2 regions of the Bacillus sp. JJ1562 genome follow, and region 2 is predicted to be linked to the other one. Evidence: riboswitches for the same ligand, from Rfam matches in the RefSeq annotation. Region 2 holds a riboswitch; the other holds the start of a gene.
The links. A riboswitch is a leader RNA that binds a small molecule or an ion and turns the genes downstream of it on or off. The one in region 2 is predicted to bind S-adenosylmethionine.
Positions count from the first base shown of each region.

Region 1: it holds a riboswitch for S-adenosylmethionine, as region 2 does, so the genes downstream of both, V7097_RS16150 (LLM class flavin-dependent oxidoreductase) here and mtnW (2,3-diketo-5-methylthiopentyl-1-phosphate enolase) in region 2, are expected to answer to the same signal.

Region 1 is NZ_JBALOQ010000024.1:78,981-82,397, reverse strand. It holds gene V7097_RS16155 (acyl-CoA dehydrogenase family protein) at 1-815, opposite strand, end outside; SAM riboswitch class I at 896-1,005, opposite strand; SAM riboswitch class I at 1,165-1,268, shown strand; gene V7097_RS16150 (LLM class flavin-dependent oxidoreductase) at 1,360-2,754, shown strand; gene V7097_RS16145 (MetQ/NlpA family ABC transporter substrate-binding protein) at 2,908-3,417, shown strand, end outside.
Region 2 is NZ_JBALOQ010000034.1:74,932-78,348, reverse strand. It holds gene V7097_RS18960 (carbon-nitrogen family hydrolase) at 1-304, opposite strand, end outside; gene V7097_RS18955 (pyridoxal phosphate-dependent aminotransferase) at 400-1,578, shown strand; SAM riboswitch class I at 1,695-1,801, shown strand; gene mtnW (2,3-diketo-5-methylthiopentyl-1-phosphate enolase) at 1,880-3,124, shown strand; gene V7097_RS18945 (2-hydroxy-3-keto-5-methylthiopentenyl-1-phosphate phosphatase) at 3,121-3,417, shown strand, end outside.

The DNA of each region.
Region 1 (3,417 bases), on a different contig from region 2:
GTGGTAGGGCTGTATTCAGAAGCGAATTTTATCGCATAATCTCTAGCAGATGTAGCTATTCCTATGTATACAGCTGGGACTTGTAGATACCAAGCTTTAGGGAATGGTTTTTGGATATCCTCTTCTACCAATAAAGCATCCTCAGCAACAAGCACCTGGTCTAAAATAAGGTCATCACTTTTTGTTCCCCTCATGGAAACACTATCCCAAGTTTCTTTTATATGAACTCCGTCTAATTTATGGTCAACCAAAATAAACCCTTTTCTTCCAGTTAGATTAATATCCACTGTAACAATTGAATAATCGAGTGCAACGGCCATTGAAGTGAAGGCCTTAGCTCCATTTATCCGCCATCCATTCTTTTCTTTAATCGCGGTAGAGGTAGGAACGCCACCTCTAGAAGGGCTCCCTGTAGCGCGTTCTGTTTGAGCAAGGTTAATAAGTGCATTCTCTTTTACGATTAAATCACATACCTTGGCAAAGCTTTCTTCCTTCCAATTTCTACTTTCAGCTACCTCGAGGATAAGGCCGAGCTGCCAGCCGAGTGATAGGGCAGTTGGTCCATCCCCTGTGGCTATCTGTTCCTGAATCTTGAGAAAATCATATAGGTTAATACCAAGGCCACCATACTCGATTGGGACAGTAAGTGCTAAGAATCCAAGTTGCTTTATATCCTCAAAATTTTCATAAGGGAATTCTCCGTTTGCATCAATATTGGCAGACCTTTCCCTAAAAATCTCAGCTAAATCTTTGGCTTGTTTTAATAAGTTTTGTTGTATCGTGCTGTTGGTTAATTGATCATATGCAATTGTCATACTCATTCCTCCAATCATTTTTTCTCATAAAAAAAGCCCACTTTCGAGGCGACGAAAGAGGACTTCGGTTGTTCTATCCTTTCTCATCTGTCAGACATTTATGTCTGCTGGAATTAGCACCTTGCTTAATAATATAAGTGGTTGCTGCAGGATCGTAGGACCAGTTTCCTCCCCTGACTCTTGATAAGTTTCTTAAACTATTTAAATTAGTTTACACTTTATATGATGATTCTGTTATTGTCAATATTAAAAAAGTACTATCAAATAGGAATTATTAAAGTGTTCAAAAAACATGTTGACAATATTTTCATCCTCATGTATATTTTGGATTAAATTTAATAATCTATTTTCTTTATCTAGAGAGGTGGAGGGACTGGCCCTTTGATACCTCGGCAACAGGCTTTAAAAAGTACTGTGCCAATTCCAGCAAGCGATAAGCTTGAAAGATAAGGAAGGATTTGTGCTTATTTGTGTAAAAGCCTCTTCTTTTCTTAGGAGAGGCTTTTTTATTTTTTAAAAAAATTTAACAATAGGAGGATTGAAAGTGAGTAAACAAAAACAAATTATTCTAAATGCGTTTGAAATGAATAGTTCCATGCATAATTCACACGGGTTTTGGAAGCATCCAGAAAATAAAAGACATCGTAGATATAAGGATTTAGACTATTGGGTTGATTTAGCGAAGCTTTTAGAGAGAGGGAAGTTTGATGCGGTGTTTTTCGCTGATGTCCTTGGCATTTATGATGTGTATCAAAAGAGTAAAGCACCCTCAATCCGAGATGGGCTGCAGGTGCCATTAAATGATCCTGCCTTGCTTATTTCTGCAATGGCTCATGTAACGAAAAATCTGTCTTTTGCGGTTACGGTAAGTACTACATATGAACCGCCATTTGCTAATGCTAGGCGTTTTTCTACTTTAGATCATTTGACAAAGGGAAGAATCGCGTGGAATGTGGTCACTTCTTATCTGCCAAATGCTGCAAAAAACTTTGGTCTGCAAGATATGATTAAGCACGATGAGCGATATGATATTGCAGATGAATTTCTTGATGTTTCGTATAAATTATGGGAGCGAAGCTGGGAAGATGATGCGGTCGTTGAAGATGTTGAAAATAATACGCTCGTTGATCCAGACAAGGTACATGAAATTAATCATGAAGGCCGTTATTTTAAAGTTGAAGGGCCGCATTTAAGTGAGCCATCTTTACAACGAACTCCTGTTATTTATCAAGCAGGTACATCCGAAAAAGGTCGGGAATTTGCTGCAAAGCATGCCGAGTGTATATTTGTTGGCGGTCCGACGCCTCAAAGAATTCGATATTATGCAGATGATATTAGAAAAAGAGCAGAAAAACATGGTCGGAATCCAGAAAATATTAAGATCTTTTCATTTCTCAGTGTAATTGTTGCTGAAACAACTGAAAAAGCGGAACGGAAATTTGAGGAATATAACAAGCTGTGGAGCTCAGATGCTGCAAAAGCACAGTATGGGGCAAGTGGATATGACATTGCCGAGTACGAAGATTTGGATCCAAATGAGCCATTTGAATATAAAAAGAAGACGGAAGGAGGGCATTATAAAGCTGCGACTCTTACCAAAGATGCACCCAAAAAATTAACGGTAGGTGAAGTGTTGAATCGTTTTGAGTCATTGGACCGAAACAGTATTATTTTTGGAAGTCCTACAGAGGTTGCGGATGCGATTCAATTCCAATTTGAAGAATCCGGGGTTGATGGCTTTAATTTAAATCATTTAGTCACGCCTGGCGACTTGGAAGACTTCGTTGATTTAGTAATCCCTGTTTTACAGGAACGTGGGTTTTATAAAACAGAATACAAGAAAGGTACTTTACGAGAAAAGCTGTTCCCAGAGGGTAAAAGTACCTTGCCGGAAGATCACCCTGGAAGTAAATATAGACGTGTGCCTGCTAAACAGTAGAAGATGCCTGAAATAGGAAGTAAGGGAAACAGCCATCATAAGTGTGTTGAAGATTATTTTTTAAATTGTGTTATTACAATGAGTGCAGTATTTTGGGGACTTTATAGCAAAGGCCGTTAATAAAAGGTAAATAAAAAGGAGTGATAGTGAAAAATGAAAAAAATGTTTTTTGTAGTTTTATCGGTATTAGTCGTTAGTGCACTTACTGCTTGTGGGGCTAATAATAGTTCGGCGACTGATGGAGAAAAGAAAGAGTTGGTGTTAGGTGCAACGGTTCCATATAGTGACATGCTTGAAGAGGGTGTAAAACCTTATTTAGAAGAAAAAGGGTATACGGTTACAGTGAAAGAGTTCAATGATTACGTACAACCAAATACAGCACTAAACAATGGGTCATTAGATGCAAACTTGTTTCAGCACAAAGTGTATATGGATGCATTCGCTGAGGAAAATAATATGGAATTATCCAGTGTGATTACGGTTCCAACAGCGCCAATAGGTATCTATTCGAATAAATATGATTCATTGGGTGAAATAGAAAAGGGCAGTACCGTCGCAATAGCTAATGATCCTGCGAATCTAGCCAGAGGACTTACCGTGTTAAAGGAAAACGGAGTTATTGACTTTGATAGTAATGTGGATCCGCTCAGAGCTACCGAGAAA
Region 2 (3,417 bases):
TAAAGACAAACATAGTGTTTGTAACGCCTTGCTCAGTCTTTTTGGCAATAGAGCCGGCTACTATATTAACAGAGTATTGTTTTGCTAAATTTTTCATAAATTCTTTCGTTTCGTCACCATTATTATCCGCAATTTCATCTAGTCTCGTTAAGTCATATCCCGTTGTCCAAAGCTCTGGTAGGATAATAATATCGGGTTTATCCGTAGTCATTGTTTTTTTGATCTCTTTAGATATTAGGTCAAAATTTTCTTGCGGTTTTCCAATTTGAATATCATACTGAATACATGCAATTTTTAGATTCATTTAAGGTCCTCCCTATGAAATGATACTTTACAAGTTAACTCTAACAATATATGATTTTAGACTAGTATTTCAAGTATTTTGAAGAAGGTGTAGATGTGAAAAATTTCAAACAATCAGAAATTCTGAAAAATTTACCGAAACAGTTTTTCGCTTCACTTGTTGCAAAGGTGAACAATGTCGTTGCCGATGGGCACGATGTCATAAATTTAGGTCAGGGAAATCCTGATCAGCCAACGCCACAACATATTGTAGAAGCCTTAAAAAAGGCTGCGGACCAACCGAAATTTCATAAATATTCTCCGTTTCGCGGGCATTCATTTTTGAAAAAAGCAGCAGCAGATTTTTATCAACGTGAATACGGAGTTGAACTTGACCCAGAAAAGGAGGTTGCTATTCTTTTTGGAGGAAAAGCAGGATTAGTTGAAATTCCACAATGCCTTTTAAATCCAGGTGATGTTGCATTGGTCCCAGATCCTGGTTACCCCGATTATTGGTCAGGGGTTGAACTTGCTAGAGCCGAAATGGCTTATATGCCACTGAAAGAAGAAAATGCCTTTTTACCTGACTACTCTGAGATTGATTCGGAAAAGCTTGAAAAAGCGAAGGTCATGTTTTTAAATTATCCAAACAACCCAACCGGTGCTGTAGCTACAAAGGATTTTTTTGAAGAGACAATCAACTTTGCAAAAGAGCATGATATTTGTGTAGTACATGATTTTGCATATGGTGCAATTGGATTCGAAGGGAAAAAACCGATAAGCTTTCTAGAAATTGATGGTGCCAAGGATATCGGAATTGAAATATACACTCTTTCAAAGACTTATAATATGGCAGGCTGGAGAGTTGGTTTTGCAGTTGGAAACCCAAGCGTGATTGAGGCGCTAAATTTAATTCAAGACCATATGTATGTGAGTTTGTTCAGTCCCGTTCAAGCTGCAGCTGCAGCTGCACTGACAGAGTCTCAGGACTGTGTAAAAGAATTAGTTGATAAGTATGAATCAAGACGCGACGCGTTTATCAGTGCACTAAAAGATATCGGATGGGATGTAAATGCACCTGCAGGCTCATTTTTTGCATGGCTGCCGGTGCCCGAAGGATACACATCAGTTAGCTTTGCAGATCTTTTACTAGAAAAAGCACATGTCGCTGTTGCACCAGGAATCGGCTTCGGCGAATATGGTGATCGCTATGTTCGCGTTGGCCTTCTAACGGATGAAGATAGACTAGTTGAAGCGGCAAACCGAATCAAAAAATTGAACTTGTTCAAAAAATAAAAAACGTTTGACAAGAAAAATAATTCCTGTCATAATCCTAATTAAATTAAGTTTCATGAAAATTAAATTAATGGTTGAACTCGTTATGAGGCTCAACATATAAAATAAAATCTATTTTCTTATTAAGAGCAGGTGGAGGGACTAGCCCAGTGAAGCCCGGCAACCGACTTACAAATCGTAAGCACGGTGCTAATTCTTGCAGCGTTAAGCTGAGAGATAAGAAGATGTTAGTTTGCTAACCTCTTCTTATGAAGAGGTTTTTTCAATTTATTGGAACACTTTTTGAAATGAGGGTTAAAAAATGAGTGAAGTGATTGCTACATATTTGGTACATGATACCGGTGACAACTTAGAGAAAAAAGCTGAAGGCATCGCACTCGGCTTAACAATCGGCTCTTGGACGAATTTACCTAAAATTGAACAAGATCAGCTTAAAAAGCATAAAGGTATAGTAAAAAGTATCAAACAATTAGATAGCGACAACCGAGCAAGCCAATATCTAGGAAAACAAGTAAAAAGGGGCATTATCAAAATTGCCTACCCATCAGCAAACTTCAGTACAGATCTCCCAGCCATTTTAACAACTACCTTCGGGAAACTTTCCCTTGATGGAGAAGTAAAGTTGCTAGATTTAGAGTTTTCTAATGAGTTAAAATCCACATTCCCAGGGCCAAAATTCGGAATTAATGGCATCCGAGAAAAACTAGGAGTGTTTGATAGACCACTAGTGATGAGCATTTTTAAAGGGATCATTGGAAGGGATATGGAGTACCTCAAGGACCAACTTCGGGAGCAAGCCCTTGGTGGGGTAAATATCATAAAGGATGATGAAATCCTCTTTGAGAATCCTTTAACACCTTTTGAACTACGTATTACAGAAGGAAAAAGAGTGCTTGAGGAAGTTTATGCTGAAACCGGACATCGAGCCCTTTATGCTGTGAACTTAACAGGAAGAACCTTCGAACTAAAGGAAAAAGCAAGGAAGGCAGTAGAGCTTGGCGCTGACCTATTATTGTTTAACGTTTTTGCTTATGGCATCGATGCGCTTCAAAGTTTAGTGGAGGATCCGCAAGTTTCGATACCAATTATGGCTCACCCAGCCGTAAGTGGAACACTCACACCATCAGAGTTTTATGGATTTTCAAATAAACTATTACTAGGAAAATTGCTTAGATATGCTGGGGCAGACCTTGTCTTATTCCCTTCACCATACGGTAGCGTTGCTCTTGAAAGAGAGCAGACACTAGCGATTGCATCAGAATTAACAAAAACTGATAAGTCATTTAAGCCTTCATTTCCTGTTCCATCAGCTGGCATTCATCCAGGCTTAGTACCACTGCTTATCAATGATTTTGGAAAAGATAGTGTGATTAATGCAGGTGGGGGTGTTCATGGACATCCAGACGGTGCCGTTGGTGGTGGTAAAGCATTTAATGCCGCCGTCGATGCAGTCTTAACAGGAAAGTCACTTGTTGAATTTGCACAAAATTCCCCTGAGCTAAAACAAGCAATTGATTTATGGGGGTACAAAGAGGTACAGCTATGAACAAACCAATAATCTTCTGTGATTTTGATGGCACAATCACAAATACCGATAACATTATAGCCATTATGAAAAAATTTGCCCCGTCAGGTTGGGAGAAAATCAAGGATCAAGTGCTCACACAGGAAATCCCAATACAAGAGGGTGTTAGTAAAATGTTTTCTCTTTTGCCTTCAGACTGGAGGGGAGAGATTACGGAGTATATCCTAAACCACGCTGAAATTCGAGAAGGCTTTAAGGAGTTTGTTGCATATACAAAAGAACAAGGAATTCAGCTTTACATCGTCAGTGGTGGG